DNA from 3 places in the Streptomyces sp. NPDC107528 genome. Region 3 is predicted to be linked to each of the others. Evidence: predicted binding sites of a transcription regulator. Region 3 holds the regulator's gene; each other region holds the start of a gene.
The links. Region 3 encodes HspR, which represses chaperone genes until heat shock. Its sites were predicted from a motif close to TTGAGNNNNNNNNNCTCAA; they were not measured.

Region 1 (10,605 bases), on a different contig from region 3:
GCGGCTGTCCCCGGGGCGCCGCCTTCTCCTGGTACACCTACTCCCCCACCCGGGTGCGCTACCCATACGTGCGCGGCGTCCTCCTGGAGATGTACCGGGAAGCGAAGCAACGCCTGCGCGATCCGGTCCTGGCCTGGGCGGACGTCGTGAACGACCCCGGGCGCCGCCGCCGTTACCAGCAGGCGCGCGGCAAGGGCGGCCTGGTGCGGGCGAGTTGGGACGAGGCGGTCGAGATCGTCGCCGCCGCGCACGTCCACACCATCAAGGCGTACGGCCCGGACCGCGTCGCCGGGTTCTCCCCCATCCCCGCGATGTCGATGGTGTCGCACGCGGCGGGCGCCCGCTTCCACTCCCTCATCGGCGCCCCGATGCTCTCCTTCTACGACTGGTACGCCGATCTGCCCGTCGCCTCCCCGCAGGTCTTCGGCGACCAGACCGACGTACCGGAGTCGGGCGACTGGTGGGACGCCGCGTATCTGATGATGTGGGGCTCGAACGTCCCGGTGACCCGCACACCGGACGCGCACTGGATGGCGGAGGCCCGTTACCGGGGCCAGAAGGTCGTGGTGGTCGCCCCCGACTACGCCGACAACGCCAAGTTCGCCGACGAGTGGCTCCACCCGCACCCCGGCACGGACGGCGCACTGGCCCTCGCCATGGGGCACGTCGTCCTCAAGGAGTTCTTCGTCGACCGCGAGACACCGTTCTTCGCGGACTATGTACGGCAGTTCACCGACCTGCCCTTCCTGGTCACGCTGGAGGAGCGGGGCGGGGCCTACGTCCCGGCGAAGTTCCTGCGCGCCTCGGACCTGGGCCAGAAGGGTGCGAGTGCCGAGTGGAAGACGGTCGTGCTGGACGCCGCCACGGGCCGCGCGGTCGCCCCGAACGGCTCGCTCGGCTTCCGCTGGTCCGAGTCGGGCATGGGCAAGTGGAACCTCGAACTCGGGGAAATACGCCCGCAGTTGACCCTGCACGGCAGTGAAGTCGCCGCGGGTGTCGAGGTGCTGCTGCCGCGCTTCGACACCGAGGGCGGGGCACATGGGCAGGGGCGCGGGGACGTCGTGAGGCGTGGTGTCCCGGCGACGAAGCTCGGCGGCACGCGGGGGCCACTGGTGACGACGGTCTTCGATCTGCTGCTCGCGCAGTACGGGGTGGCACGGGAGGGGCTGCCCGGCCGTTGGCCCACGTCGTACGACGACCGTGACGCGCCCGGCACCCCGGCCTGGCAGGAGGCGCACACCTCCGTCCCGGCCGCCAAGTGCATACGTATCGCACGGGAGTTCGCGCGCACCGCCGAGCGGTCGAAAGGCCGTTGCATGATCCTGATGGGCGCCGGCACCAACCACTGGTTCCACTCCGAGACGATCTACCGTGCCTTCCTCGCCCTGCTCCAGCTCACCGGCTGCCAGGGCCGCAACGGCGGCGGCTGGGCACACTACGTGGGCCAGGAGAAGTGCCGTCCGGTGACCGGCTGGGCGACGCTCGCCTCGGCGTCGGACTGGTCGCGGCCGCCGCGCCAGATGATCGGCACGGCGTACTGGTACCTCAACACAGACCAGTGGCGCTACGACCGGTTCACGGCCGACGTGCTCGCGTCGCCGCTCGGCACGGGCCGGTTCCGGGGGATGACGGGCGCGGACTGTCTCGCGCTGTCGGCGCGGACGGGGTGGATGCCGTCGTATCCGACGTTCGACCGCAATCCGCTGGAGCTGGGCGAGGTGTTCGGTGATCCGGTGTCGCGGGTGGTCGCCGAACTGCGCGCGGGAACCCTGAAGTTCGCCTGCGAGGACCCGGACGCGCCGGAGAACTGGCCGCGGGTGCTGACGCTGTGGCGGTCCAACCTGCTCGGCTCGTCGGCGAAGGGCGCCGAGTACTTCACACGGCACCTGCTGGGCACGCACTCGTCCCTGCGGGCGGAGGAGGCACCCGAGGACGTACGGCCGCGGGACGTGACCTGGCACGGCGAGGCGCCCGAGGGCAAGCTCGACCTGCTGCTGTCGCTGGACTTCCGGCAGACGTCGTCCACGCTGCTGTCGGACGTGGTCCTGCCCGCCGCGACCTGGTACGAGAAGCACGACCTGTCCAGCACGGACATGCACCCCTTCGTGCACTCCTTCACCCCGGCCGTGGACCCGCCGTGGCAGGCCCGCACCGACTTCGACGCGTTCAAGGCGCTGGCGGAGCGGCTGAGTGAGCTGGCCGTCGGTCATCTGGGGGTGCGCAAGGACCTGGTGGCGACCCCGCTCCAGCACGACACCCCGGGCGAGACGGCCCAGCCGGGCGGGGTCGTCCTGGACTGGCGGCGCGGGGAGTGCGATCCGGTGCCGGGGAAGACCATGCCGAACCTCACCGTCGTGGAGCGTGACTACACGGCGATCGGCGCCAAGTTCGCCGCGCTCGGGCCGCTGGCGGAAGAGCTCGGCCTGCCCGCCAAGGGCATCACGCTGAGGCCGGACGAGGAGGTCGAGGACCTCCGGCACCTGAACGGCGTGTCCTCCGACGGCCGGCCCTTGCTCGACACGGCCGTGAAGGCGGCGAACACCATCCTCGCCCTGTCCGGCACCACCAACGGCCGCCTCGCCACCCAGGGCTTCCGCACCCTTGAGGCCCGCACCGGGCAGGAGATGGCGCACCTTGCGGCCGAGCACGAGGGCAAGCGGGTCACGTACGCGGACACCCAGGCCGCGCCCGTGCCGGTGATCACGTCGCCGGAGTGGTCGGGCAGCGAGTCGGGCGGGCGGCGCTACACCGCCTTCACCCTCAACACCGAGCACCTCAAGCCCTGGCACACCCTCACCGGCCGCCAGCACTTCTTCCTCGACCACGACTGGATCCACGAGCTGGGCGAGGCGCTGCCCGTCTACCGGCCGCCGCTGGACATGAACAAGCTGTTCGGCGAACCGCGCCTGGGACCGGACGGGCAGAAGGAGGTGACGGTCCGCTACCTCACCCCGCACAACAAGTGGTCGATCCACTCCGAGTACCAGGACAACCTGTTCATGCTGGCGCTCTCCCGTGGCGGCCAGAACATCTGGATGTCCCCGCAGGACGCGGACGCGATCGGTGTCGTCGACAACGACTGGGTGGAGGCGGCCAACCGCAACGGCGTCGTCGTCGCCCGCGCCGTCGTCTCGCACCGGATGCCGCCCGGCACCGTCTACATGCACCACGCGCAGGAACGCACCATCGCCGTCCCGAGGACGGAGGCCACCGGCAGGCGCGGCGGCACCCACAACTCGCTCACCCGGCTGATCCTCAAGCCGTCCCATCTCGTCGGCGGGTACGCCCAGTTGTCCTGGGCGTTCAACTACCTGGGTCCGACGGGCAATCAGCGCGACGAGATGACGGTGATCCGCCGCCGCAGCCAGGAGGTCGAGTACTGATGCGTCCGATGGCCCAGATCGCGATGGTGATGAACCTCGACAAGTGCATCGGCTGCCACACCTGCTCGGTCACCTGCAAGCAGGCGTGGACCAACCGGCGGGGCATGGAGTACGTCTGGTTCAACAACGTCGAGACCCGCCCCGGCCAGGGCTATCCCCGCCGCTACGAGGACCAGGAGCGGTGGCGCGGCGGCTGGGAGCTGAACCGGCGCGGCGCGCTGAAGCTGAAGGCGGGCGGCCGTTTCCGCAAGCTCGCCGGGATCTTCTCCAACCCCGAACTCCCGGAGATCAAGGACTACTACGAGCCCTGGACGTACGACTACAAGAACCTCACCGACGCCCCGCTCGGCGACGACTACCCGGTCGCCCGGCCGATCTCGCAGCTCGACGGCAAACCGATGAAGATCGAGTGGTCGGCGAACTGGGACGACAACCTCGCCGGCGCCCCCGCCCACGGCGACTTCGACCCGATGGTGGAGCGGGCGCGCACGCAGGCCTCGGACAAGGTGCGGTTCGAGTTCGAGCAGACCTTCATGTTCTATCTGCCGCGGATCTGCGAGCACTGCCTCAACCCGTCCTGTGTGGCGTCGTGTCCGTCGGGGGCGATGTACAAGCGGGCGGAGGACGGCATCGTCCTCGTGGACCAGGACCGGTGCCGGGGCTGGCGGATGTGCGTGACGGGATGCCCGTACAAGAAGGTGTACTTCAACCACGCCACCGGCAAGGCCGAGAAGTGCACGATGTGCTATCCGCGGATCGAGGTCGGTCTGCCGACGGTCTGCTCGGAGACGTGCGTGGGCCGGCTGCGCTATCTCGGGGTGGTGCTGTACGACGCCGACAAGGTGACCGCCGCGGCGTCGGTTCGCAGCGAACGGGATCTGTACGAGGCGCAGTTGGGTGTCTTCCTCGACCCTGAGGACGCCGGGGTGCGGCACGCGTGCGACGCGGCGGGAATCCCGTACGACTGGGTGGAGGCGGCGCGCCGCTCCCCCGTGCACGCGCTGATCAGCAAGTACAAGGTGGCGCTGCCGCTGCATCCGGAGTACCGGACGATGCCGATGGTCTGGTACATCCCGCCGCTCTCCCCGGTGGTGGACGTGCTGACGGAGACCGGGCACGACGGTGAGGACGCGGGGAACCTGTTCGGTGCGATCGACAGCCTGCGCATTCCGCTGGAGTACCTGGCGGAGATGTTCACGGCCGGCGCCATCGGCCCGGTCCGCGCCTCGCTGGAGAAGCTCGCCGCGATGCGCTCCCACATGCGGGCGATCAACCTCGGCGAGGATCCGGATCCCGCGGTGTCGGCCGCCGTCGGGATGGGGGCGCACGAGATCGAGGAGATGTACCGGCTGCTGGCGATCGCCAAGTACGAGGACCGGTACGTGATTCCGACGGCCGCAGTCGCGGACGCCCGGCACCTGGAGGAGTCCGCGCTGCCGCAGGGGTGCAGCCTCGACTACGACGGCGGGCCCGGGATGGGCGGGGACGGCCCCTTCGGGCAGGACTCGGGCCGCAAGCTGCTGCCGCTGGTGTCGGTGGAGAACTTCCACGCCCTGCGCAGACGGCAGACGGCGGACGACCCGGCCGGCCTGCCTCCCACAGCCCCCATGGCCCAAACAGCCGACACAGCCAAGACCGAGGAGGCCTGATGCCGTCCTTCGAGGTGCTGTACCAGGCGGCCGCACTCTGCCTGACCTACCCCGACGACGACTTCCGAGCCCGTCTGCCGCTCCTGCGCGAGGCGGCCCCGCAGCTACGGGAGTTCACCGACCACGCGGCCCTCACGTCCCCGGAGGAACTGGCCGCCCACTACGTCGAGGTCTTCGACTTCAAGAACCGCCACAGCCTGTACCTCAGCTGGTGGCGCGACGGGGACACCCGACGGCGCGGCATGTCACTGCTGCGTTTCAAGGACCTCTACCGCGCCCACGGCCTGGAGTTCACCGGCGAGGAACTGCCCGACTTCCTGCCCGCGGTACTGGAGTTCGCGGCCCGCACCGGCGACACCGACCTCCTGCTGGAACACCGGGACTGCCTGGAGGAGCTCCGCGCCCGCCTCACCGACTTCGGCACACCGTACGCGTCCGTCCTGGACGCCGTGTGCGCCACCCTGCCGACCGCGCAACCGGGGGCACGCCCATGACCACACTCCTGTGGGGCGTCCTGCCCTACGTCGTCTTCGCCCTGCTCGTCGCCGGCCTGATCTGGCGCCACCGCTACGACCGCTTCGGCTGGACCACGCGCTCGTCCCAGGTCTACGAGTCGAGGCTCCTGAACATCGCCTCGCCCGCCTTCCACTACGGCATCCTGTTCGTGCTGGTCGGCCATCTGGTGGGCCTGTTCGTCCCGGAGTCCTGGACGGACGCGCTCGGCGTCAGCGAGCGGACGTACCACCTGTTCTCCCTCTACGGCGGCACGGCGGCCGGGGTGCTGACGGTCGCCGGGATCGCCCTGCTGATCTACCGCCGCCGCACGAAGGCACCCGTGCTCCGGGCGACGACGGCCAACGACAAGCTCATGTACGTGGTGCTGGCGGCGGCGATCGTGATGGGCATGGTCGCCAAGCTGTCCCACTCCTCCGGCGACGGCTACAACTACCGCCAGTCCATCGCCCCGTGGGCCCGCAGCCTGTTCACCCTCCAGCCGGACCTGGACCGGATGGCGGGCGTGCCGGTGCTGTACGAGGTGCATGCGGTGATCGGCATGGTGCTCATCGCGCTGGTGCCGTACACCCGGCTGGTCCACATGTTCAGCGCGCCGGTGCAGTACCTGTTCCGGCCGTACCTGGTGTACCGCAGCCGGGACCCCGAGCAGCTGGGGCCCCGGCCGGAGCGGCGGGGCTGGGAGAAGACCGGGTCCTGAGCGGCCTCTACGCGGCGCCGCCCTTCTGGTCCTTCTCGTCGTCCACGATCTCCGCGTCCACCACACCGTCGTCGTCCTGCGGTGAGGCCTCTTCGGTGCCCGTGCCGGCGGAGCTCTCACTCGGCGTCTGCTGGGACTGGGCGTACATCGCCTGGCCCATCTGCTGGCTGACCGAGGCGAGTTTCTCGATGCCGGTGCGCAGGGCGTTCGTCTCGGCGTTCTGCTCCAGCTGCTGCTTCAGGTCCGTGATCGCCGACTCGACCTCGGCCTTGGTGTCCGCCGGGACCTTGTCCTCGTTGTCACGGATGAACTTCTCGGTCTGGTAGACGAGCTGTTCGGCCTGGTTGCGGGTCTCGGCGTCGTCGCGGCGCTTGCGGTCCTCCTCGGCGTACTGCTCGGCCTCCCGCATCATGCGGTCGATGTCGTCCTTCGGGAGGGCCGAGCCGCCCGTCACCGTCATCTTCTGCTCACGGCCGGTCGCCAGGTCCTTCGCGGAGACATGCATGATCCCGTTGGCGTCGATGTCGAAGGCGACCTCGATCTGCGGGACGCCGCGCGGGGCCGGCGGCAGGCCGGTGAGGTCGAAGACGCCGAGCTTCTTGTTGTACGCCGCGATCTCGCGTTCGCCCTGGTAGACCTGGATGCCGACCGAGGGCTGGTTGTCGGTGGCCGTGGTGAAGATCTCCGAACGCCGGGTGGGGATGGTCGTGTTGCGTTCGATGAGCTTCGTCATGATGCCGCCCTTGGTCTCGATGCCGAGGGACAGCGGGGTGACGTCGAGCAGCAGGACGTCCTTGACGTCGCCGCGGATGACACCCGCCTGGAGGGCCGCGCCGACGGCGACGACCTCGTCGGGGTTGACGCCCTTGTGCGGGTCCTTGCCGGTGAGTTCCTTCACGAGCTCGGTCACGGCGGGCATCCGCGTGGAGCCGCCGACGAGGATGACGTGGTCGACCGCCGAGAGCTTGATGCCGGCGTCCTTGACCGCCTGGTGGAAGGGGGTCTTGCAGCGGTCGAGGAGATCCGCGGTGAGCTCCTGGAACTGGGCGCGGGTCAGCTTCTCGTCGAGGTGGAGGGGCCCTTCGGCGGAGGCCGTGATGTAGGGCAGGTTGATCGTCGTCTCGGTGGAGCTGGACAGCTCGATCTTGGCTTTCTCGGCGCCTTCGCGCAGCCGCTGCAGAGCCATCTTGTCGTTGCCGAGGTCGATGCCGTACTGCCCCTTGAACTTCTTCACCAGGTACTCGACGACCCGCTGGTCCCAGTCGTCGCCGCCCAGGTGGGTGTCGCCGTTGGTGGCCTTCACCTCGATGACGCCGTCGCCGATCTCCAGCAGCGAGACGTCGAAGGTGCCGCCGCCGAGGTCGAAGACCAGCACGGTCTGTTCCTCGCCCCGGTCGAGTCCGTAGGCGAGGGCGGCGGCCGTGGGCTCGTTGATGATCCTGAGCACCTTCAGGCCGGCGATCTCCCCGGCCTCCTTCGTGGCCTGCCGCTGGGCGTCGTCGAAGTACGCCGGGACGGTGATCACCGCGTCGGTGACGTCCTCGCCGAGGTACGACTCGGCGTCCCGCTTCAGTTTCTGCAGCACCCGGGCCGACAGCTCCTGGGCCCGGTAGCGGGAGCCGTCGATGTCGCCCTGATCCGGGAAGCGCCAGTTCGCGTCGCCCATGTGCCGCTTCATGGAGCGGGCGGTGCGCTCGACGTTCGTCACCGCCTGCCGTTTGGCCACCTCACCGACGAGTACCTCGCCGTTCTTGGCGAAGGCCACGACCGACGGTGTGGTCCTGGCCCCCTCCGCGTTGGCGACGACCGTGGGTTCGCCGCCCTCCAGGACGGCGACCACCGAATTCGTGGTCCCGAGATCGATCCCGACCGCGCGTGCCATCGCTGTCCCCTTCCGCCAGGGCACCCCTTGAACTCCAGCACAAAACTTGAGCGGGTTCTTGTCAATGGGACGGGTGACCGCGGGGACGGCCACCAAACAGTGGCTGAGCGCTCGCTCAGGGTTCGGGGGGCCGGCCCGAAGGGCCGCCCCCCGAGGGCGCGGGGCTGTATCGATATGCGGCTCCGCCGCGTGGGCGCGACAAGCCACGACGGCGCCGCACCCGCCACACAGCCCTTCCCGGCACCCCCGTAGGCGACCCGCTACGCCAACTTCGCCGACAGCGTGATCGTGGTGCCGGTCAGCGCCTGACTGACCGGACAGTTCTTCTTCGCATCCTCCGCCGCCGCAGCGAAGCCCTCGTCATCGAGGCCGGGCACGGTGCCCTCCACGGTGAGGTGAATCCCGGTGATCCCCTCACCCGGCTGGAAGTTCACGTCGGCCGAGGTGACGAGCTTGGTGGGCGGGGTGCCGGCACCCGCCAGGGCGTGGGACAGCGCCATGGAGAAGCAGCTGGAGTGCGCGGCGGCGATCAGCTCCTCGGGGCTGGTCTTGCCGTTCGCGTCCTGGGAGCGCGAGGCCCACGTGACCGGCTGCGCGGCGATGGCGCCGGAAGAGTCGAAGTTGACGACACCGTTGCCCTCGAGCAGGTTGCCTTCCCAGACGGTGTGTGCGGAGCGCGTGGTAGCCACGGTTCTTCCTTTCGCGTGGGGGCCCGTTTCCTGGGTCCGTGCCCCCATCCGATCACACTCCGGCTCAACTCACCCGGAAGACCGGCCCACGCGGGGTGAACGGCAGGCGACGGCCCTGCGGGAGCAGGTACGCGTGCTCGCGCCGCACCCGCAGCACATCGCACCAGCCGTCCGTGATGACCAGGACGGGCGCGCCGGGCGGGAAGTCGTCCGCGCGCTGGAGGAGGTCGATCCCGGGCTGCAGGACCGTACCGCCACGGCCGTGCACCCGCACCCGCCCCGCGATCTCCGTCACCGGCACATAGCCGGCGTCGTACGGTCCCGCGTCGCAGAACACCACCCGCGCGGCCGGTACGTCCCGGGCGGCGGCGTAGGAGGCGATGGCGCCCAGCGCCTTGCCGAGGAGCACGCTGCCCATCGAGCCGGACGTGTCCAGGACGACGCCGAAGGTGCAGCGGGCGATCTCCTCGGGCGGGAAGTAGCGCCCCGCGCGTGGGATGTCGGGCGTCGACAACTGGCGGCGCGAGGGACGGGCGTACGTCCGCACCGGCTCCGGACGGGGCACGAACTCGTCGAACCAGCGGGCCAGCCGGGCGTCCCAGGGCAGCGGTGGATGGCTGAGCGCCCGGATTTCCTGGACCAGACCGCCGGGCAGGAAGCCGCGTTCCTGCTGCTGGTGCAGGTCGAGGCCGTGGGAAAGGCCGCGGCGGTAGAACTCGTCGAGGTCGCAGTAGTCGCCGGGGGCGCCGAGCGGGGCGCCCAGCACATCGCCGACGCCCTTGCCGCGCAGGGTGGCCAGGCGGCGCATCCGGCGCAGATCGCCGACGATGCGGTCGTACACCTCCTCGGCGGACAGGCCGCTGAACTGCGCGTCGTACAGCAGTCCTTGGGGCATCTCGCCGACCTGCATCTCGCGCAGCCAGCCGTTGATGACGTAGTCGCAGGCGACGTTGAACAGGTACGGGTCGCGGGTGCCGCAGCGGTCGCCGTGGCGCAGGGCGGCGTGCAGCATCTCGTGGGCCAGGATGAACCGCCACTCCTCGTCCTCGAACGTCCGCAGCGGGTTGATGTAGATCTCGCCGGCCTCGGCGTTGACGGCGGCGACGGCGATGCCGTGCGCGCGGGCGAGTTCGGCGTCGGCGACCAGCTTGATGCCGGCCGCGAGGCCGCCGAGCAGCGGGTAGGAGGTGATGAACCACTCCAGCGCCCACTGCCAGGGCCGCTTCTTGACGGGCTCGCCGTCCATGGAGTCGCGGCGGCCGCCCGCCACGTCCATCGCGGTGGAGACGGTCCGGGTCAGCGCGATCGCGAAGGCCAGCTGGTGGTCCGGGGGCGATCCGAACCAGCCCATCCACTCCACGAGCAGCTGGTCGGCCTCGGATCCCGCCGTGCCGCAGCGCTCGTACGCGGCGGGAACGCCGTCGCGCCGCCAGCGCGCGGCGAGCTGCTCCTCGTCGCCGTCCGGGTAGCTCAGCGGCAGGTGGTCCGGGGCGGTGCCGATCGGGAAGCTGAGCAGGAAGCGGTTGACGACGACGCAGCGGGCGGCGAGGTCGGCGCGGTCGGGCTGCACGGGTGTGCCCTTCTTGGAAGGGAAGTGGCCGAAGCCGAGGTGCAGGACGGCGTGCGCGATCGCCCAGGCCCAGGTCGCCGGTTCGGCGATGCGATCGGGGTGAATGTGCAGGTCGCCCTGGGAGTCGACGCGGACGAGTCCGTCGTGGGGCGCCTGCTCGCACTTCTCCTGGCGGCAGACGGCGAACTCGACGGTGGCGAGCGCGGGATTGGCGCGCAC
Region 2 (10,605 bases), on a different contig from region 3:
ACCGGCCGTCTGCACCAGGAATCCCTCGGCACGCAGGCGGGCCGCGATGGCGTCCACGATGGTCGGATCGTCCTCGACCACGAGGACCCGGCGCTGCGCGCCCGGGGTCGCCGCCGTGCCGTTGTGGGAGGTGTGTGTCTGCTCCATCGCCCGCCCCAAAGTTGCTTTCCGGAATCCGTGGGGTGATCCCGCTGACTGCTATGCCTGCTCATGCTTGCGATTGACGCTTGAATGATCCGCGTCAGGTGAGCAGAGTACGGGGAGTCACCGCGCCACGGCTATCCAGGTCGTACGGCGAGGTGTACGACGTCCGGAACGCCCCGGGCAACGGGGATCTCTTCGGTACGCACCTGTTGGAATCCGGCATTACACAAGGTTTCTTCGAATTCCGGTGATGGCTGTGCGGACCATACGGCGAGCACCCCACCGGGCCTCAACGCCCCTGCGCAGCCTGCCAGTCCGGCCGGTGAGTAGAGGCTGTCGTTGTCCTCGGTGACAGTCCAGCCGGGTCCGTTGTCGATGTCGAGACACAGTGCGTCATACGTGGTGGAAGTCTCATGTACGTGTGCCACGAGATCCGTTTCCAGAATCTCCGTGCGCGGGTCCGTGAGGGCCGGGGCGGAGAAGTCGGACAACGGGCCGTCGAGATGCCAGTCGATAATCGCGCGCTCGCGCTCGACGACGGTGATCCTTCCCGGGCGCGGATCGGCCGCGGCATGTGCGAGCGAGAACCCGACGCCCAGCCCGCCGATCAGCACGTCGGGCCGCGGGCGCCCGTGCAGCGCGCCGAGCGCCGCGTCGACGAGCCGCCGTTCCGAGCGGCCGTCGGAGGTGTCCATCAGGAAGCAGCCGTTCGCGATGATCTGGAGCAGGTCACCGTGCCGCCGCAGCACGACCTCGCCGTGCGGGCCCTCGCGACGGTCCAGGACTTCGGGGATGTCGTACGAAGTGGGCATCGGGCCATCCTGGCAGGCCCGCGTGGAGGGCTGAAAGTTCTTTCCTCGATGGGGGGAACGGGTCTGGGCGCTTGTTGAGAGGTTGCTGAGAATCGGCCTTCTTATGGCGCCGGTCACAGACGTGGGTGGGTCGCGGGCGAAGGGTGGGGGAAACGGAAGGAGCGCCTCACCTTGGAACGGACCGCACCTGGGGGCGTGCCGGGTTCGCCACCCGTGCCCGGTGAGGCGGACCTGCCCGAGGCGGCCGAACTGCTGGACGGGATGCCGCGGCAGCGCGGGCCACTGGGCGCGACGGCGCCGGGCGCCGCTACGGCGCAGCCCTCCGCGCCGGGCGCCGTCACGACGCAGCCCTCCGCACCCCTGCCCCGCCTCGGCGCACCCTGGCGGCTGCTCCCCACGCCCGTCGGCACGCCGTTCACCTGCGCCTACGCCGCCGTACTGGCCGTCACCTCGCTCGTCGCCATGTACGCGGACCCCGACCTCGTCCACGCCCTGCACCAGGGCTCCAGCACCGACGTGGCGCACCTCGTGGGGACGCCCGTGACGGTGCTGCTCGCCAGCGCGCTGTGGGTCGCGGGCGGGTTCGTGGCGCCGTACACGCTCGCCTTCCTGCTGGTGCTCACCGCGCTGGAGCGACGGATCGGCGGCATGCGGACGGCCGTCGTCTTCCTGACCGGGCATGTCCTGGCCACCCTCGCGACCGAGGTCCCGGTGGGGCTCGCCGTGCTGGCCGGCCACCTTCCCGGCAGCTCGCTGCACCGCCTCGACTACGGCATCAGCTTCGGCGTCGCCACGGGCGTCGGCGCGCTGAGCGGGCTGCTGCGGCCGTGGCCGCGGTGGCCGGTGCTGGTGCTGTTCGGCGGGATGCTGCTCCAGGGCCTCGTCGAGCTGACGGACCCGCTGACCGATTGGGGGCACCTGATCGCCCTGGCCATCGGGATCGCGATGTGGCCGGTCGTGCGCGGGTGGTACGTGGGGGACTCCGCCGGCGCCGGGGGGCGCGGCGTGGGCGGCGAGGGTGGTGCGGGCCGCGAGCGGCGCGAGGTGGACACCCCGGGCCCGCCACTCGGCCAGGGCTGACCCGCCCCACAGGTTCCTCGTGCGCGAAGAAGCCACGCTGCCGCGCGATGCGCCGGTCCAGTTCGGCGCCGTGCGCGCCGAGCGCGAGAGCGGCTCACTAACCCGGGGGCGGTGCGGGAAGGATCAGGCCCCGGCCGCCGTTGTTGACGAAAGTCGAGGTCATCGCCTGTGGCGCAGGTGATCGCTCACAGCGAACGGAGGCCGGGGAACATTCGCAGCGCCCCGTGCATTGAGTCGGCATAACTCAACTTGACTGCCGAAGGGGAGATCATGGCTTCGACGTCCACACCGCTCACCCTGCCCGTGCTGCCGCTCGACGACGAGGTGGTGCTGCCCGGAATGGTGGTCCCGCTGGACCTGAACGACGCCGATGTACGCGCCGCGGTCGAGGCCGCACAGGCCGCCGCGAGGTCACAGCCAGGAAAGCCACGGGTGCTGCTGGTGCCACGCATCGACGGGACGTACGCGAGCACCGGTGTGCTCGGCACCGTCGAGCAGGTCGGCCGGCTGGCCGACGGCGACCCGGGCGCCCTGATCCGCGGTCGCGGCCGCGTGAAGATCGGCGCCGGGACGACCGGACCGGGTGCGGCCCTGTGGGTCGAGGGGACCCGCCTCGACGAGAGCGTGCCCGACCCGCTGCCCGGACAGGTCGCCGACCTGGTGAAGGAGTACAAGGCCCTCGCCACCGCCTGGCTGCGCAAGCGCGGCGCCTGGCAGGTCGTCGACCGCGTCCAGGCCATCGACGACGTCTCCGCCCTCGCCGACAACTCCGGTTACTCGCCCTTCCTGAGCACCGAGCAGAAGGTGGCGCTCCTGGAGACCGCCGACCCGGTCGCCCGCCTGAAGCTCGCCACCCAGCAGCTGCGCGACCACCTCGCCGAGCAGGATGTCGCCGAGACCATCGCCAAGGACGTCCAGGAGGGCGTCGACAAGCAGCAGCGCGAGTTCCTGCTGCGCCGTCAGCTGGAGGCCGTGCGCAAGGAACTGCGTGAGATCAACGGCGAGCAGGACGGCGAGGAGTCCGACGACTACCGCGCCCGCGTCGAGGCCGCCGACCTCCCCGAGAACGTCCGCGAGGCCGCCCTCAAGGAGGTCGACAAGCTGGAGCGGTCCTCCGACCAGTCGCCCGAGGGCTCATGGATCCGGACCTGGCTCGACACCGTGCTCGAACTGCCGTGGAACGAGCGGACCGAGGACGCGTACGACATCCTCGGTGCCAAGGAGATCCTCGACGCCGAGCACGCCGGCCTGGAGGACGTGAAGGAGCGGATCACCGAGTACCTCGCGGTGCGCAAGCGCCGGACCGACCGCGGCCTGGGGGTCGTCGGCGGCCGGCGTGGCGGTGCCGTGCTGGCGCTGGTCGGCCCGCCCGGCGTCGGCAAGACCTCGCTCGGCGAATCCGTCGCGCACGCCATGGGCCGCAAGTTCGTCCGCGTCGCCCTCGGCGGCGTACGGGACGAGGCGGAGATCCGCGGCCACCGGCGTACGTACGTCGGCGCGTTGCCCGGCCGGATCGTGCGGGCCATCAAGGAGGCCGGGTCGATGAACCCGGTGGTGCTGCTCGACGAGATCGACAAGGTGGGGTCCGACTTCCGGGGCGACCCGGCGGCCGCCCTGCTGGAGGTCCTGGACCCGGCCCAGAACCACACCTTCCGCGACCACTACCTGGAAGTGGAACTGGACCTGTCGGACGTGGTCTTCCTCGCCACCGCCAACGTCCTGGAGGCCATCCCGGAGGCCCTGCTCGACCGTATGGAGCTGGTCCGCCTCGACGGCTACACCGAGGACGAGAAGATCGTCATCGCCCGTGACCACCTGCTCCCGCGCCAGCTGGAGCGGGCAGGACTGAACAAGGACGAGGTCGCCCTCGACGAGGGCGCCCTGCGCAAGCTCGCCGGCGAGTACACGCGCGAGGCGGGCGTCCGCAACCTGGAGCGGTCCATCGCGAGGCTGCTGCGCAAGGTGGCGGCACAGCACGAACTGGGCGAGCGGGAGCTGCCGTTCACCGTCCTCGACGGCGACCTGCGCGGCCTGATCGGGCGGCCGCACCACGTGCCCGAGTCCGCCCAGGACCCGGCGGAGCGCCGTACGGCCGTGCCGGGCGTGGCGACCGGGCTGGCGGTGACGGGCGCGGGCGGTGACGTCCTGTTCGTCGAGGCGTCGCTGGCCGACGCGGAGACGGGTGCGGCGGGTCTGACTTTGACCGGCCAGCTGGGTGACGTGATGAAGGAGAGCGCACAGATCGCCCTGTCCTTCCTCCGCTCGCGCGGCGCGGAACTGGAGCTCCCGGTCGCCGACCTCAAGGACCGGGGCGTGCACATCCACTTCCCGGCGGGCGCGGTCCCCAAGGACGGCCCGAGTGCCGGCATCACGATGACGACGGCGCTGGCATCGCTCCTGTCCGGCCGCCTGGTCCGCACGGATGTGGCGATGACGGGCGAGGTCTCGCTGACGGGCCGGGTGCTGCCGATCGGCGGCGTGAAGCAGAAGCTGCTGGCGGCACACCGCGCCGGGGTCACCACGGTGATCATCCCCAAGCGCAACGAGGCCGACCTGGACGACGTCCCGGCCGAGGTGCTGGACAAGCTCGACGTCCACGCCGTGACCGATGTCCGCCAGGTCCTGGAACTGGCGCTGTCGCCGGCCACCAACGGCGCGGCGCCGGAGGTTCCGGTCGCGGCGTGACGGGCGCGACCGGATGGGCAAGGCCCGGGTTCTCGTGAGGGAGGCCCGGGCCTTCGCCGTAGGCGGATGCGGATGCCGATGCGGATTCGGAGGTGGGTGTGGGTGTGGGTCAGCCGTTGGCCAGGGCCTGGAGGCGGTCCAGCGCCCCGTTGAACCTGTTGTGGTCGCCGACGGTCGGGCCGGAGGACGTGTACTGCCACATGGTGTAGTAGCTCCAGCCGGCCGGGAGTTCGCCCACGGCGGCGGCGTACCGCGCGATCCACAGGGGATGGGCGGAGGCGAAGCCGCTGTGGTTGCCGGTGCACTGCTTCCACCAGCTGGTGGCCGTGTAGATGACGGGGGCGCGGCCGGTGCGGGCCTTGTACTGGGTCACGAAGTCGCGGATCCAGGTGACCATCGCGGCCGGGGTCTTGCCGTAGCAGGCGTCGCCGTAGGGGTTCCACTCGATGTCGAGGGCACCCGGCAGCGTCTTGCCGTCGCGGGACCAGCCGCCGCCGTGATCGACGAAGTAGTTGGCCTGGGTTGCTCCATTGGTGGTGTCCGGGGTGGCGAAGTGATAGGCGCCGCGGATCATGCCGACGTCGTAGGAGCCGTTGTACTGCTGGGCGAAGTAGGGGTTGGTGTAGTAGGTCCCCTCGGTGGCCTTCACGTAGGCCCACTTGACCCCGCTGTTCCACAGGGTCGGCCAGGCGACGTCGCCCTGGTGGCTGGAGACGTCCACGCCTTCCAACTGGGTGGCCAGGACATCGGCGGGGACGCTCTCCTCGCCGTCGTGGGCCAGGACGCCCATGCCCATGTGGGCGGAGCCGCGGGGCGGGGTGTCGTCGGCGGAGGCGGGAGAGGGGTGGGCGGCGAGGAGTAGGGAGAGGACGGCGGCGAGCAGGGGCCCGGCGAGGTGCGGGCGCCGGCGGCGGAGCGGTTCGGGTCTGTGCACGGGCATTAGCGTGCCTCCGAAGGCTCGGTGACGCTCGGTGGGGAAACGCGCATGCGTGTGGCGTGCGCATGCCGGTCACGGGCTCGGTGCGCGCCCCCGGCATGGACGCCAGGCGCGCAGAAGAGCAGGTGGAAGGGGGTCCGGAGGCTGCCGTTGGTCCATGCCTGCGAAATACTGGCGGAGCTGCGGCACATCAGGGCGGTCGGCGGAAACTTTCAGGACCGAAAATCGAGGCAGGGGCTGACGTGCACGAAGACGGAAACGGCGACGGGCCGCGAGTCGAACCCGGGGGCGCCTCCGCCGAAGGAGTGTCCGGTGGTGGTCACGGCCGGCCCGAGTTCCTCGATCTGGAACGCGAGTTGACGGTCCTGTTCCGGCGGGCCCGGGCCAAGCAGGGTGAGATGGCCCGCGAGGTCCATCCGGACCTGGAATCGGCGGCGTACGGCCTGTTGGTCCGTCTGGATGAGTCCGGGCGGCTGCGGGCCACCGAACTCGCCGCATACATCGGCGTCGGCAAGGCCACCATGTCCCGCCAGCTGCGCGCCCTGGAGGACCTGGGACTGGTCGCCCGCGAACCCGACCCCGCCGACGGGCGGGCGTGGCTGGTGCACCTCACCGAGGAGGGGCGAGGCCGGGTCGCCAAGGTGCGCGAGGCACGGCGGGAGCGCTATGTCGCGCAGCTCTCCCACTGGGACCGGCTCGAGGTCGCGGAGCTGGCCCGGCTGCTGAACCAGTTGAACCGGGGGATGGAGAAGTAGCCCGACCGCGGAGCGCTCACCACTGCACGTACACGACCGTCGCGTCGTCGTGCGTCTTGCTGCGCCCCAGGAACGCCCGCTCCTCCGCGTCGGCCCGCTCCAGCGCCCGTACCCGGTCCACCAGCCCCTGCGCCCCCTCCTTCCGTACGTAGGTGAAGCAGTCCCCCCAGTCGCCTTCTCGGAACTTCTCCACCCACCGGGTCGCCCCGTCCGTCAGCGCGGCCAGCGCCCGTACCTCGCCGCGCGGCAGGACCCCCGTCACCGCCCGCGCCGCCACCGACGGATCCGCGGCGGCCGTGAAGAAGCCGCCCTCCTTGTTGCGGACGTGCGCGTCGATCAGGGCGTCCGTGGCCAGGGAGGCGCGGGGGAGGCGGGTCAGGCGATCGTCCAGGTACGGGGTGATCGCGCCGTCGGCCGACTCCACCAGGAGGGCCGAGTCGGACAGGATCAGGTACTCCAGCGCCTCCGCCGACCAGCGGGCCAGAACCACTGTGGCCTGTGGGGTTCGCGGGTGAGAAAGGTCACAGATTTGCGCGTGGGTCTCGGCGGTACGCGCGATTGCACGGGCCAGGGTGTCGGCGAGCGGCACATCAGGGAGTGAAACGGTCAGTTCGGTCAGGGCCCCGCCGAGCCGTGCGGTGAACCAGGGAACGGAATGCAGACAGCCCGTCTCACCTCTCGGCGGGGTCACGCCGTCCAGGATCACCAGTACGCCGCCCTGTCCCGAGGCGGGAAGGCCGACACTCGCGAAGTCCTCGTTGGGGCGGACCGGATCGCCGGGCTCCGAAGCAAGCTCTGTTCGCATTCGGCCAGTCTGCACGAGCCCTTCACAAGGGTCACGAAGGGGGCGCAGGAGATGCCGAATATGTGCAGCCGCGCAGGTCAGGCGTCTGATTTGGGATGGAATGGAGCGCTCCGGGAAGACGTGGCGGCGAATACTGCCACCGCCTGCCCCAGACGTCCAACCGGCCCGCCCTGCAAGGCGTGTGCACGCGCCAGAGGAACTTGCCCGCCAACTCCCCTCCGGGGTTCACTCCTTCGGGTGGCGGGTCAGGTGATGCGCGGCCGTTGCCCACCGGCACTGGGAGGGTCGGGGACCGGTGAGGACACCCCCAGCTCGAGCAATGCCGAGAGCTTGGGGAAGGGGTGCACGCGAGGTCGGCGGTAGTTGACGGAGCGTCATCCGGACCCATGGGTATCACGAGTCAGGAATGCGAGCACCGGTGCAGAAGATGCGGCCACGTCGCTCAGGCAAGAAGACGGCCTCCACGGGGGGCACGCAGCCCACTCCCGGCACCACCACCGACGCCACACCCGCCGGCAGGGGGCGCCCCACCCACGTACGGAACCGGCTGATCGTCGCCGTCGCCGTCGTGGCCGCCGCCATCGCCGCGGCCGGCGTCCCCTCGGTCGTCGCCGCCTCCGGGCAACTGCACGACTCCCAGGAGCTGGTGACCCTAGCCGCACAGACCGAGGACGCGCTCACCCTCGCCCACTCCCTGGCCGACGAGCGCGACGAGGTCACGACGTACGTCGCCGCCGGCCGTCCCAAGTCCAAGGCGCCCAGCGAGCAGCGCAGCGCCCGCGTCGACCGGCAGGTCGAGGAACTGCGCGCCGACACCGACGCGCCCGCCTCCCTGCACGACGACCTCGACGGCATCGCGGCCGTGCGCAGGGGCGCGCTCACCGGCAAGAGCAGCGCGCTGGAAGCGCACAACGCCTACTCGGCCACCATCACCGAACTGCACCGGCTCGCCGAGCGGCTGGCCGAGCAGATGCCGCCCCGCGCGGGCTCCGGCGCCTACGCGCTGGCCGAGCTGGACTCCGCCGTGCAGCAGGCCGCCGCCACCCGGGGGCTGCTGCTCGCCGCCCTGAGCGTGCCGACCACCACCGAGACCGTCATCGACCCGGTCACCGGGGTCCCGGCCACCCGCGAGACCTCCTCGGACGCGGACGCCGAGCAGCGCGCCGCCCTCAGCGCCGCCGCCCAGCAGGCGCGCCTGCGCTCCGACGCCGCCGTCGCCGACTTCCGCGACTCCGCCCCGAAGACCGCGCGCACCTCGTACGACTCCACGGTCACCGGCCCCGAGATCGGCACCGCCGAGCGGTATCTCGCCGCCCTCACCGACCAGGCCACGCTGTCCGACCGCGACCTGGCCACCGACGCCAGGCGCGTCGAGGCGGCCCTCTCCGCCCGGGTCGACATGATGCGCGGCGTCGAGTCCGCCCTCTACGACCGCCGCACGAAGGCCCTGGAGGAGCTGCGCGACGACGACGTCACCGCGCTGGAGATCCGCATCGCGATCCTCGGCGCCCTGATGCTGCTCGCCGTGGGCGTCGCCACGGGTATGGCCCGCAGCCTCACCCGGCCCCTCGCCGTGCTGCGCCTCGGCTCCGCCCGGCTCGCGGGGGCCGAGGACCCGGCGGCTCAGGAGCCGGTCAAGTTCACCGGCCGTAAGGACGAGTTCGCCCAGGTCGTCGACTCGGTCAACGCCCTGCACGCGCACGCCCTCGCCCTCCACGAGCGCATCGGCACCCTGGAGTCCGACCGCAAGCACCTCGTCGGGCAGCGCCAGAAGATGGCCGACGCCCGTGAGGAGCTGCGCACCGAACTCGCCGAGTCCGCAGCCCAGCTGGACCGTCTGCGCGACAGCATCGGCAGCACCTTCGTCAACCTGGCCCTGCGCACCCTCGGCCTCGTCGAGCGTCAACTCGGCGTCATCGAGGGCCTTGAGGAGCGCGAGCAGGACCCCGAGCGCCTCGCCACCCTGTTCAAGCTGGACCACTTCGCCACGGTCATGCGCCGGCACAGCGAGAACCTCCTCGTCCTGGCCGGGACCGAGCACGTCCAGCAGCACGCCGGACCGGTTCCGCTGGTCGACGTCGTACGCGCGGCGGTCAGCGAGATCGAGCGGTACGAGCGGGTCCGTATCGCCGCGTTGCCACCGCACGCGCATGTGGCGGGCTTCGCGGCCGACGACCTCTCCCACCTGCTGGCCGAGCTGATGGAGAACGCCACGTCGTTCTCCCCGCCCGACCTGCCCGTCGAGATCTCCGCGTGGCTGCTGGAGAGCGGCGAGGTGATGCTCTCCGTCCAGGACGAGGGCATCGGCATGACGGACGAGCGCATGTCCCGCCTCAACTCCCGCCTCGCCGACTTCGACCCCGAGAACTCCTACGACCAGGAGGGCGACGAAGGCCTGGGCCTCGGCCTGTACGTCGTCGCCCGCCTCGCCCACCGTCACGGCGTCCGCGTCCAGCTGCGCGAGCAGAAGCAGGGCGGCATCGCGGCGGTCGCGGTCCTGCCGGGGGGCCTGCTGGCGGCGGCCCCACCGGCCGCGGTCCCCTCGGACACGCCGCACCGCACCGGCGCCCACACCTTCTCCCTCCCGGGCGCCGACGCGGAGGCCAACTCCAATGTCCTGCCAGGCCGCGCCAAGGGCGAGGACCCGCTGGTGGCGCTGGCGGAGCGGGCGGTACGCGAGACCGGCGACGCCGAGGAGGCCGTACGCCGGCCTGCGGCACCCGAGGCCGAGCAGGAGCGGGAGCATCCCGCCGAGACGACGATGGAGCTGCTGATCCCGGCGCAGGCGACGGGGGAGGAACCGACAGCAGCCGCCGAACCGGTAGTCGCCGAACCGGTAGTCGCCGAACCCGCGGCCGCCGAAGGTGAAGACGAAGCCGAGGCGGTGCACGAACGAGTCCCCGACGACGCGGATGAACTCGTCACCGACAGGGGCCTCCCCAAGCGCACGCCGAAGATCACCGCCCCCACCCAGGCCCCGCGCCAGCGGACCGGCAGCGTCGACGCAGACGCCCTCCGCAGGAGGCTGGGCGGCTTCCGCCAGGGAGCGGCGGCCGGCTACCGCGACGTACAGGCAGAGATCGCCGAACACACGGGCCAGAACCCGGCACCGAGCACGGAAACCGAAGCAGCCACGGGGGGCACAGCCGAGGAGGCAAGCAGTTGACCGCGCCCAGTACCTTCGGACTGAGCAGTGAAGCCCGCAATCTGCACTGGTTGTTGACGAATCTGGTCGAGGAGGTGCCGGGCATCCAGTCAGTCGCGGTGGTCTCCTCCGACGGGTTGCTCCTGCTCTCCTCGGACCACGCCCGCAACGAGGCTGCCCGGGAAGCCAGGACCGACCGGCCCACCGGCCCCCGGGGCTCCTCCGCCGACCTCGCCACCATC
Region 3 (10,605 bases):
TGTACCCCGAAGCCGTCCGGCCGCCCACGCTGGGCGGCGTCACGCCCCGCCAACGCGCCATAGCCGCCCTCTTGGTCGAAGGCCACACCGACGCGGTCATTGCCGACCGCCTCGGCCTGAACATCCGCACCGCCCGCGTCCACATCGCCAAGCTCGCGGCCACGCTGGGCAGCGAGAGCCGGGCCCAACTCGGCTATCTCATAGGCCAGTCGGGGATTCTTGACCAGGCACGCCGGGCACCCCAGGCGCTCGGGACACCCCGGGCACCCCGGCCACACTGATCACCGCGGCCCCCGACGACGCCCGCGAGCGGTCCAGGCCCACCTGGGCGATACGGACGCCGAGTTGTGTGCGGCTTGCCGCGCCCAGAGTCTCCGACAGGCGCGCGATGTGCGCCCGGCACGTCCGTACGCTTATCCCCAGCCGCTCCGCGATCACCGCGTCCTGGTGGCCCTCGGCGAGCAGCGCCGCGATGGACTGTTCGCGGTGGGAGATGCCCTCGATGCCGGTGTCGGGCAGGGGCGCGGTCAGCGGGATCGCGAGGCGCCAGAGCCGCTCGAAGACGGTGACCAGGTAGTTCACCAGCGCCGGATGCCGCAGCTCCAGCGCCATGGTGCGATCCGCGTTCGCGGGGACGAAGGCCACCGTGCGGTCGAAGAGGATCAGCCGGTCGATCACCTCGTCCAGCGTGCGGGCCTCGACCGAATCTCCCATCAGTTCGAGGTAGTTGAGCAGGCCCTGACCGTGCCGCGCCACGTGCGTGTACAGGTCGCGCATCCGCACGCCCCGCCCCCGCAGCTCCATCGCCCGGTGCAGCCCCTCCGTCAGCTCGTGCTCGGGACGGATGCCGCCGGGCTGCACGGTCAGCACCTGGCTGGTGCACGCCTGCGTCGCCTCGTCCAGCGCGCCCTGGATGCGCGAGTCACCGTCCAGGACCCGGATCGCCGTGCCCTCGACGCCGGACGCCTGCGGCAGCTGTGGCCCGAGCCCGGCGTACCACTCGAACGCGGCCACCGCCGAGCCCACTCGCCGCTGGCTCGCGCTGACCTCGTCGTAGACCCCGCGCAGCAGCCGTGTCATGACCTCCTGCGGGGAGGTCGGCACCAGCCAGTCCATGTCGTCTGGGTCGGGATGCAGCAGCGCCAGCTCCAGCAGGCAGGGCACCGGCTCCGCGTCCTGGCGCTGCACCCGGCCGCGCCGTACGGCCCGGGAATACACGCGATCCCCTGCGTCGCACAGTCGGTCGGCACCGTGGGGATGCTCCTCGGTCCCGTGCCCGGCCATCGCCCCATCCACCCCCGGTTCTTGCCCTTCGCCGGCTCGCTCACCTCCGGAGCGCGGTGTCGACCTCTGCCGGGACACCCGGGCCGGGCGTGGCCCTGGTCGACAGGCCCACCGTGCTCGGCCCATCGGGCCTACGGTTCGCTCGCGCTTCCGCAGCGCAACTATGCGCGGACCGGCCGTGCTCCGCAACACGGCTCCTGCCGGGACGGCCGCCGTAAACCACCGGTACGCCCCGGTTTTTCCCGGCCTCCGTCCGTCGAGTTGCAACAAGCTGGGGGTGTCATACCGGCCTTTGCGCTGCGCGCTGCAAACCGCGTCGGCAAGGCGCGGGGCGGCCCGGCGGCCCGGGCCATGACCGACAGGAGGGTGCCGTACGCCTCCGAGGGCGGTCGGGGCCGGCGACGTCACACTCGCGAACGCCGAAGACGAGCCGCCGTCCTCGGCAGCCCGAGCAGCGCGATCAACCCGGGCGACCCGGTCAAGTCAGTCGCACGCACTCGCAAAGCAGACCCCTCACCGTCGACTGACCGTCGACGACGGCACCACGCACCGGACAACGAGACAGGGCCCGTCGGAAGACCGACGAGCCCTGCCCGGTGAGCCGTGTCCGCGCCCTACTTGGTGAGCCCGGCCTGTGCGCACGCGGACTTGTACTCGCCCGCGCAGATCTCCGACAGCTCGTAGATCCCGTCGGCGAGGACCGTCTGCTTGATGTTGTTCTTGGTCAGGGCGACCACCGGAACCAGCAGGGCCGGGATGTCCTTGGCGGTCGGGCTGTCGACCTGGTCCTGGGTGAGGGAGTCGAACTGGATGTCCTTGCCCTGGACCTTGGCCACGGCCATCTCCGCGGCGCTCTCGGCCTCCTGCGGGTACGACTTGTACACGCTCATGTACTGCTCGCCGCTCAGGATCCGCTGGACGGCGTCCAGTTCGGCGTCCTGTCCGGTGATCGGCGGCAGGTCGGTCACGCCCTCGGCCTGGAGGGCCTTGATGATGCCGCCGGCCATGCCGTCGTTGGCGGAGTAGACGCCCTTGATGTTGTTCGCGCCGATGGCCTTGATCGCCTCGGTCATGTTGGCCTGGGCGTTCTCCGGCTTCCAGTCCTTGGTGTCGTACCTCTTGGCGATGTCCACCGAGCCGTTGAGCTCGGAGAGGGCACCGGCCTTGAACTGCTTGGCGTTCGGGTCGGTGGGCGACCCGTTCATCATGACGATCTTGTCGGACGAGTCGACGTTCGGGCCCATGGCCTCCATGAGGGAGCGGCCCTGCACCTCGCCGACCAGTTCGTTGTCGAAGGAGACGTACGCGTCGATCGGCCCCTCGGCGAGGCGGTCGTAGGCGATGACCGGGATGCCGGCGTCCTTGGCCTTCTGCACGCCGTCGGCTATCGCGTGGGCGTCCACGGCGTCCAGCAGGATCACGTCGACCTGGTCGTTGATCATCTGCTGGAGCTGGTTCGCCTGCTTCTTCGCGTCGGCGTCCGCGTTGCGGTAGTCGACCTGGCCCTGCTTGTCGGTGAGCTCCGCGACCTTGTTCTTGATGATGGGGTAGTCGAACTTGTCGTAGCGCGTGTTCGCCGTCTCCGGCAGCAGCAGCCCCACGGTGACGTCGTCGCCCTTGGTCGGGCTCGCCTCACTGCTGTCCCCGGTGACGCCCAGTGCCCCGCACGCTGCCAGCGAGAGGGTCATCGTGGACGCGGCGGCCACGGCGGTGGCGGTGCGGCGCAGGGGGCGCAAGGGACGCATAGAGGAGCTCACTTCTGGTGCCTTCGGGACACGGGCGCGCCATTGCGCCCAGATGTCTGAAAAGACAACGCGTCGACCGCCCCCAGCGTCAAGCGGAATCACTTAACGAGTGCGCAACACCACGCTCCGCTGATCATGTAAAGACATGGCGAAACATATCGCAACGGCCGTTACACCCCCTCCACCGAACCTGGATCGCCCTTCACCGCCGCCACCCGGAACGGAATCCGCATCCACCTCGACGGCAGCCGCAAGGCCGACCTCCGGAAGAACGTCCCGACCCCGGCCTGCGAAGATCACCCGTATGAGCGTCATCACCGAAACCCTCGTCGAGGACGGCCAGTTCGGCACGCTGACCGTCCGGCTGGACACCGAGCGCGGCGAGGTCGTCGTCGAGGGCGCGGCCGTGCCGCGGATCGTGCTGAGCCGGTCCGCCGGTACCGAGGCCGAGGAGCACATCCCCGTCGGCACTCGGGCCGCTGACCGGCTCACGCTCACCGTGGACGGCGAGGAGGCTCAGGTGCGCCCGGCGAAGGGGCGGCTGACCCGGCGTTCGTACGCGGTCGACGTCCGGCACGCAGGCCACGTCTGGCGGCTGCTGCCCGACTCCGTGCCGGACAGCCGCCTCCTGCGCGACGGCCGGCGCCTCGGCGAACTCACCTCCCAGGGCAACGGCGAGGTCGCGGCAGAGTGGCACGAGGACGCGGCTCCGGAGGCCCTGGACGTGGGCCTCGGCCACGCCCTGGCAGCCGGATTCGGCACGGGCGCGCAGCCGATGTGGATGCTGGTCGTGGATGCGATCGGGGATCTGATTCCCTGACGAGGCGGTGGCATCGCCGCATCCCGGTACAACCAATTCCCGGTACAACCAATTGGCGTGCCGACCGGTCCTGTCCGGTGACGGTTGATCACTGCCGTCGCCGAACCGGACCGAAGGACCGCATGAACCCAGCCAGACGCACGACCGCGGCCACCGCGACCGCCATCGTGCTCGCCACCGCGGGCGGCCTGCTCACCACTCTCGCCGCCCCCGCGTCCGCCGCAGTGACCTGCACGTCACCGGTCTTCAAACGGCAGTTCTTCGCGAACACCGCCTTCACGGGCACGCCGAAGAGGACCGACTGCGACACGGCCGTGGACCAGAACTGGGGCACCGGCGCCCCCGCTTCCGGACTCCCCAAGGACAACTTCTCCGTCCGCTGGACCGTGACACGGGACTTCGGCTCCGGCGGGCCCTTCACCTTCACCGCCGCAACCCAGGACGGAATCCGCGTCCACCTCGACGGCAGCCGCAAGGTCGACCTGTGGAAGAACGTGTCCACGACCGCGAAGAAGACGGTCAACCTCACCGTCCCGGCCGGCAAGCACACCCTGCGTATCGACTACGTCAACTGGACCGGCAAGGCCAACGTCAAGTTCGGCTACACGCCCCGGACTTCGGCGACCGTCGACAAGGTCGAGCCGCTGACCCCGGCCGGGCCTTCGGTCGCGTACGACAGGACCACCGGCAAGACCAAGGTCACCTGGGCGAAGAACAAGGAGATGGACCTCGCCGGCTACCGCCTCTACCGGCGTCTCAAGGGCACGTCCTTCGGCGGCACGCCGCTCGCGACGACCACCTCCACCTCGTACACCGACACCACCCTCCCGGTGACCGGCGAGACGTACTACTACGAGGTCCGCGCCCACGACAAGGCGGGCAACTCCTCGTCCGGCACGGCGGACCAGGGCGTCACCACGGTCGACCGGACGGCCCCGGCGCGGGTCGAGACCGTGTCGGCGCTCGGGACGACCGCCGGCAACTCCCTCACGTGGAAGGCCTCGCCCTCGAAGGACGTGCACCACTACGAGGTGTGGGGCGCCGAGGGTGGCCAGTCGGACATGGACGGTCCGGCGATCGTCTTCGGCACGTCCTGGACGGACAGCGTGGCGCCCGCGGGGCTGCGCTACAGCTATGAGGTGGTGGCCGTCGACGCCGCCGGGAACCTCGCCCCGGTCTCCGACCCCGGGGTGGTCACCCGTCCCGTGGCGTCGGCAATGGCCGCCCCGACGGGTCTCACGAGCGCGCCCGCCGACGCGTCCACGAAGGTGACCTGGACCGCGTCCGACGACGCCGGGGTCACCGGGTACCGGGTCTTTCGCCGCACCGCCGCCACGGGAGCCTGGAGCCTCCTCGGTGCCACGTCCGGCACGTCCTACGACGACACCTCCGCTCCCCGAGGCAAGGCGTACTACTACGTGGCCGCCGTCGACGCCCAGGACGCCGACTCCCTGCCCTCCACTGAGACCGTCGTCGACCGCCTGACGCCGGCCACGGCGACCGGCCCGGCCGCGCCGAAGCTGAGCCTGGTCACCACAGGCGTGCCCGCGCGCAGTCCGGTCCAGGTGGCGGCAACGCCCGGCGCGGGCGACGAGGCACGGGTCCTCAAGGGCTACTCCTGGGAGATCGCGGGCGCCTGCGGCGCCAGCGGCACCCGGTTCTCCACCACGGGCACCCTCTCCTGGACGGCCCCCTACAACGGGCCCTGCATCGCCGAGGTGTACGCCGTGGACGCCTACGGCCGCCAGAGCGCACAGAGCACTTCACTGGAGTTCTTCGTCGGCCGCTGACGGCATGGGAAAGGGGCCCGGGAAAGTCTCCGGGCCCCTTCGCGTACGGCCGTGCCGCTCAGTCCTTGGCCTTCTTCGGCCGCCACACCACCAGCGCGCTGGTCTGCTGCACCTCCTGGTACGGCACCAGATCGCGGCGGTACGACGCGTGTACCGCCGCCTCGCGCTGCTGCATCGCCGCCGCGGCTCCTTCGACGGCGGCCTGGAGTTCGGCCACCCGGGACTGGAGCGCGGCGACCTGGTTCTCCAGTTCGATGATGCGCTTGATGCCGGCGAGGTTGATGCCCTCGTCCTGCGACAACTGCTGGACGGTGCGCAGCAGCTCGATGTCGCGGGCCGAGTAGCGGCGCCCCCGGCCCGCGGTGCGGTCCGGAGACACCAGGCCCAGGCGGTCGTACTGGCGCAGGGTCTGCGGGTGCAGGCCGGACAGCTGGGCCGCCACCGAAATGACGTAGACCGGGGTTTCCTCGGTCAGTTCATACGGGTTGCGTCGACGACCGTCCATCTGACTCATGCTCCCTTCGCGGCCTGGAACAGCTCCGCCCGCGGGTCCTCATCCGCGGTCGCCTCGCGATACGCCTCGAGTGCGTCACGAGCCTTCCCCGTCAGGTCCTTCGGAACACTCACCTCGACGGTGACCAGAAGGTCGCCGCGGGTGCCGTCCTTGCGGACCGCGCCCTTGCCCCGCGCCCGCATGGTGCGGCCGTTGGGCGTGCCGGGCGGCAGTTTCAGGGTGACCGGCGGTCCGCCCAGGGTGGGGACCCTGACCTCGCCGCCGAGGGCCGCCTCCGTGAAGGTCACGGGGACGGTCACCGTGAGGTTGTCCTCCTTGCGGCCGAACACCGGGTGCGCGTCGACGTGCACGGTGACGTACAGGTCGCCGGACGGGCCGCCGCGCTCACCGGGTGCGCCCTTGCCGCGCAGGCGGATGCGCTGGCCGTCCGACACCCCGGCCGGGATGCGGACCTGCATGGTCCTGGACGACTTCGCCCTGCCGCTGCCCTTGCAGTCCATGCAGGGGTGCTCTGCGATCAGCCCGCGCCCCTTGCAGTCCGGGCACGGGTCGGTGAGGGAGAAGCCGCCGCCCGAGCCCCGCGCCACCTGGCCGGTGCCGACGCAGGTCGGGCACACCCTCGGCGTGCCGTTCTTGTCGCCGGTACCGGCGCAGGCCTTGCACGGTGACTGCGAGGACATCCGCAGCGGGACCGTCGCACCCTCGATCGCCTCGGTGAAGCTGAGGTTGACCTCGGTGTCGATGTCCTGGCCGCGCCGGGGCTGGGTACGGGTCGTCCCCGTGCCGCCGCGGTTGAACAGGCCTCCGAAGACGTCCCCGAGTCCGCCGCCGAAGCCGCCGGCTCCGCCTTGGCCGCCGCCCTGGGCGCCGCCTCCGAAGAGGTCGCCCAGGTCGAAGTTGAAGTTGCCGCCGCCCGCGCCGCCCGGCCCCGGGCGGAAGCCGCCGTTGCCGAACAGGGCGCGAGCCTCGTCGTACTCCTTGCGCTTCTTGGGGTCACCGAGGACGTCGTTCGCCTCGGAGATCTCCTTGAAGCGGTCCTCCGCCTTGGCGTTGCCCTTGTTGGCGTCCGGGTGGTTCTCGCGGGCGAGCTTCCGGTACGCCTTCTTGATCTCGGCCTCGGTGGCGTCCTTGGGGACGCCGAGGACCTTGTAGTAGTCCTTCTCGATGAAGTCCTTGGTGCTCATCCTCGACGTACCCCCTTCCCGTAGTCCCTCGTCAGTTCAACGTCAGCCCTCGTCCGGGCCACCGCTCTCCTTGTCGTCGGCCGCCTCGGCAGACTCCTCCTTGACGGTCTGCGCGCCCGGCTGGGGCTCGGCGACGGCCACCCGCGCGGGGCGGATGGTGCGCTCGCCGATGCGATACCCGGGCTGCAGGATCGCCACGCAGGTCGTCTCGGTGACGTCCGGCGCGTAGGAGTGCATCAGAGCCTCGTGGATCGTCGGGTCGAAGGGCTCGCCCTCCTTGCCGAACGCCTGCAGTCCCATCTTCGCCGCGACGGTCTCCAGCGACTCCGCGACGGACTTGAATCCGCCGACGAGTTCGCCGTGTTCACGCGCGCGGCCGATGTCGTCGATCACGGGCAGGAGCTCGGTCAGGAGGTTCGCGATGGCGATCTCCTTGACCGTGATCCGGTCCCGCTCCACGCGGCGGCGGTAGTTCTGGTACTCGGCCTGGAGCCGCTGGAGGTCCGCCGTGCGCTCGCCGAGCGCCGTACGCACCTGGTCCAGCTGGGCCACCAGGCCCGGGTCTGCTGCTCCGTCCCCGGCCGGGGCCGCCCCCTCCTGAGGGGCGGCCTTCGACTCGGCGTCGTCAGGGGTCGCGCCGGAGGGGACGTCGGGCTTCTCCTCGAAGCCCGGGGTCTCCTCCGTCATTACGCGGCACCGTCCTTGCGCTCGTCGTCCACGATCTCGGCGTCGACGACGTCGTCGTCAGCGGCCTTGCCGCCCTGGGCAGCGCCCTCGGGGCCGTCGGCGGCGCCCTGCGCGGCCTGGGCGTCGGCGTACATGGCCTGGCCGACCTTCTGGGAGACCGCGGCGACCTTCTCGGTCGCGGTGCGGATCTCGGCGGTGTCCTCGCCCTTGAGCGCGGTCTTCAGCTCCTCGACGGCGGCCTCGACCTCGGTCTTGACCTCGCCGGGGACCTTGTCCTCGTTGTCCTTGAGGAACTTCTCCGTCTGGTAGACGAGCTGCTCGCCCTGGTTGCGGGACTCGGCGGCCTCGCGGCGGGCGTGGTCCTCCTCCGCGTACTTCTCGGCCTCTTCGCGCATCCGGTTGACCTCGTCCTTCGGCAGCGAGGAGCCACCGGTGACGGTCATCTTCTGCTCCTTGCCCGTGCCGAGGTCCTTCGCGGTCACGTGCATGATGCCGTTGGCGTCGATGTCGAAGGCGACCTCGATCTGCGGGACACCGCGCGGGGCCGGCGGCAGGCCCGTGAGCTCGAACATTCCGAGCTTCTTGTTGTACGCCGCGATCTCGCGCTCGCCCTGGTAGACCTGGATCTGCACGGACGGCTGGTTGTCCTCGGCCGTCGTGAAGATCTCGGACCGCTTGGTCGGGATCGTGGTGTTGCGCTCGATGAGCTTGGTCATGATGCCGCCCTTGGTCTCGATACCGAGGGACAGCGGGGTCACGTCGAGGAGCAGGACGTCCTTGACCTCACCCTTGAGGACGCCGGCCTGCAGGGCGGCGCCGATGGCGACGACCTCGTCCGGGTTGACGCCCTTGTTGGCGTCCTTGCCGCCGGTCAGCTCGCGCACGAGCTCGGCGACGGCGGGCATACGGGTGGAGCCACCGACGAGGACGACGTGGTCGATCTCGTTGATGGAGACGCCGGCGTCCTTCATGACGTTGAAGAACGGGGTCTTGCAGCGCTCCAGGAGGTCCGCGGTCAGCTGCTGGAACTGAGCCCGGGTGAGCTTCTCGTCCAGGTGCAGCGGGCCCTCGGCGGAGGCGGTGATGTAGGGCAGGTTGATCGAGGTCTCGGTGGACGAGGACAGCTCGATCTTGGCCTTCTCGGCAGCCTCACGCAGACGCTGGAGGGCCATCTTGTCCTTGGCGAGGTCCACGCCGTGACCGGACTTGAACTGCTGCACCAGGTAGTCGACGACGCGCTGGTCCCAGTCGTCGCCACCGAGGTGGTTGTCACCGTTGGTGGCCTTCACCTCGACGACGCCGTCGCCGATCTCCAGGAGGGACACGTCGAAGGTGCCGCCACCGAGGTCGAAGACGAGGATCGTCTGGTCGTCCTTGTCGAGGCCGTACGCCAGCGCGGCCGCGGTGGGCTCGTTGACGATGCGAAGGACGTTCAGACCGGCGATCTCGCCGGCCTCCTTGGTCGCCTGACGCTCGGAGTCGTTGAAGTACGCCGGGACGGTGATGACCGCGTCGGTCACCTTCTCGCCCAGGTAGGACTCGGCGTCCCGCTTCAGCTTCTGCAGGATGAAGGCGGACATCTGCTGCGGGTTGAAGGGCTTCCCGTCGAGCTCCGTCTTCCAGTCGGTGCCCATGTGGCGCTTCACGGACCTGATGGTCCGGTCCACGTTGGTGACCGCCTGACGCTTGGCGACCTCGCCGACCAGCACTTCGCCGTTCTTCGCGAAGGCGACGACGGACGGCGTGGTCCTGGCACCCTCGGCGTTGGTGATGACGGTGGGCTCGCCGCCCTCCAGAACGCTGACGACGGAGTTAGTCGTGCCCAGGTCGATGCCGACCGCACGTGCCATGGTTGATTCCTCCAGCTGACTTGAGTGGAACGGACTCAAGTGTGCACGACGGCTCGCAACCGGTCAACAGAGCTGAGTCGACCCCACTCAACTCTTATCCGTTCCTTACACGCAACTGGGCTCCGACCTGCGACGATGTCGCCTGCGCGGGCGGGCGAACCGCACCCCCTACGGGAAAATAGGGTTGACGCCGAGGCCCGTACGGCTTGATGTGCAGCATCGCGAAGACGGTGACGAGGGCACCCACGCCCACCCAGAACGCCGCGGACGACGCCATCCATCCCATGTGCACGAGGACGCCGACGAGTACCCCCGAGAAGCCCGCGACCCCCAGCAGGACGGTCCCACCCTGCGGGGTGAGGCCGACGCGGCGCAAACGATGGGCGAGATGGTCGGGCCCGCCCCGCAGCAGCGGCCGTCCGGCCAGCCGGCGGGACAGCGCCACGAGGAGCACGTCGGCGGTGGCGAGGGAGGTGAGCGAGTAGAGCACGGCCGCGCTCGACAAGGGATCGTGCCCGGCCCGGGTCATCACGGCCGACGCCGCCAGCACGAACCCGACGAACAGCGACCCGCACGCCCCGAGCCCGATCCGCGCGGGATGCCAGTTGTGCATGAGGAACCCGGTCAGCGCGGCGGCCAGCACGCTGAGCAGCACCGCGAGTTCGTCCATCACCTCGGCCGCCGCGCAGATCCCGACACCGAAGGCGGTGAGCACCCCGACGGTGCCGGCC

Region 1: a site for HspR is predicted at 8,174-8,192, ahead of dnaK (molecular chaperone DnaK). Genes of this name have one in related genera too.
Region 2: a site for HspR is predicted at 2,266-2,284, ahead of lon (endopeptidase La). Genes of this name have one in related genera too.

Annotation. Positions count from the first base shown of each region.
Region 1 is NZ_JBVKAV010000003.1:816,127-826,731, forward strand. It holds gene ACZ7L5_RS13455 (nitrate reductase subunit alpha) at 1-3,383, shown strand, start outside; gene narH (nitrate reductase subunit beta) at 3,383-5,032, shown strand; gene narJ (nitrate reductase molybdenum cofactor assembly chaperone) at 5,032-5,526, shown strand; gene narI (respiratory nitrate reductase subunit gamma) at 5,523-6,245, shown strand; gene dnaK (molecular chaperone DnaK) at 6,253-8,127, opposite strand; gene ACZ7L5_RS13480 (OsmC family protein) at 8,388-8,816, opposite strand; gene ACZ7L5_RS13485 (vWA domain-containing protein) at 8,881-10,605, opposite strand, start outside.
Region 2 is NZ_JBVKAV010000006.1:410,462-421,066, forward strand. It holds gene ACZ7L5_RS21690 (response regulator transcription factor) at 1-147, opposite strand, end outside; gene ACZ7L5_RS21695 (spermidine synthase family protein) at 279-956, opposite strand; gene ACZ7L5_RS21700 (rhomboid-like protein) at 1,128-2,036, shown strand; gene lon (endopeptidase La) at 2,307-4,721, shown strand; gene ACZ7L5_RS21710 (lysozyme) at 4,831-5,661, opposite strand; gene ACZ7L5_RS21715 (MarR family winged helix-turn-helix transcriptional regulator) at 5,901-6,413, shown strand; gene ACZ7L5_RS21720 (hypothetical protein) at 6,430-7,218, opposite strand; gene ACZ7L5_RS21725 (sensor histidine kinase) at 7,625-10,384, shown strand; gene ACZ7L5_RS21730 (roadblock/LC7 domain-containing protein) at 10,381-10,605, shown strand, end outside.
Region 3 is NZ_JBVKAV010000004.1:167,303-177,907, forward strand. It holds gene ACZ7L5_RS14370 (helix-turn-helix transcriptional regulator) at 1-281, shown strand, start outside; gene ACZ7L5_RS14375 (helix-turn-helix transcriptional regulator) at 199-1,284, opposite strand; gene ACZ7L5_RS14380 (sugar ABC transporter substrate-binding protein) at 1,899-3,029, opposite strand; gene ACZ7L5_RS14385 (hypothetical protein) at 3,334-3,849, shown strand; gene ACZ7L5_RS14390 (fibronectin type III domain-containing protein) at 3,972-5,639, shown strand; gene ACZ7L5_RS14395 (heat shock protein transcriptional repressor HspR) at 5,698-6,144, opposite strand; gene dnaJ (molecular chaperone DnaJ) at 6,150-7,337, opposite strand; gene grpE (nucleotide exchange factor GrpE) at 7,380-8,024, opposite strand; gene dnaK (molecular chaperone DnaK) at 8,024-9,874, opposite strand; gene ACZ7L5_RS14415 (MraY family glycosyltransferase) at 9,969-10,605, opposite strand, start outside.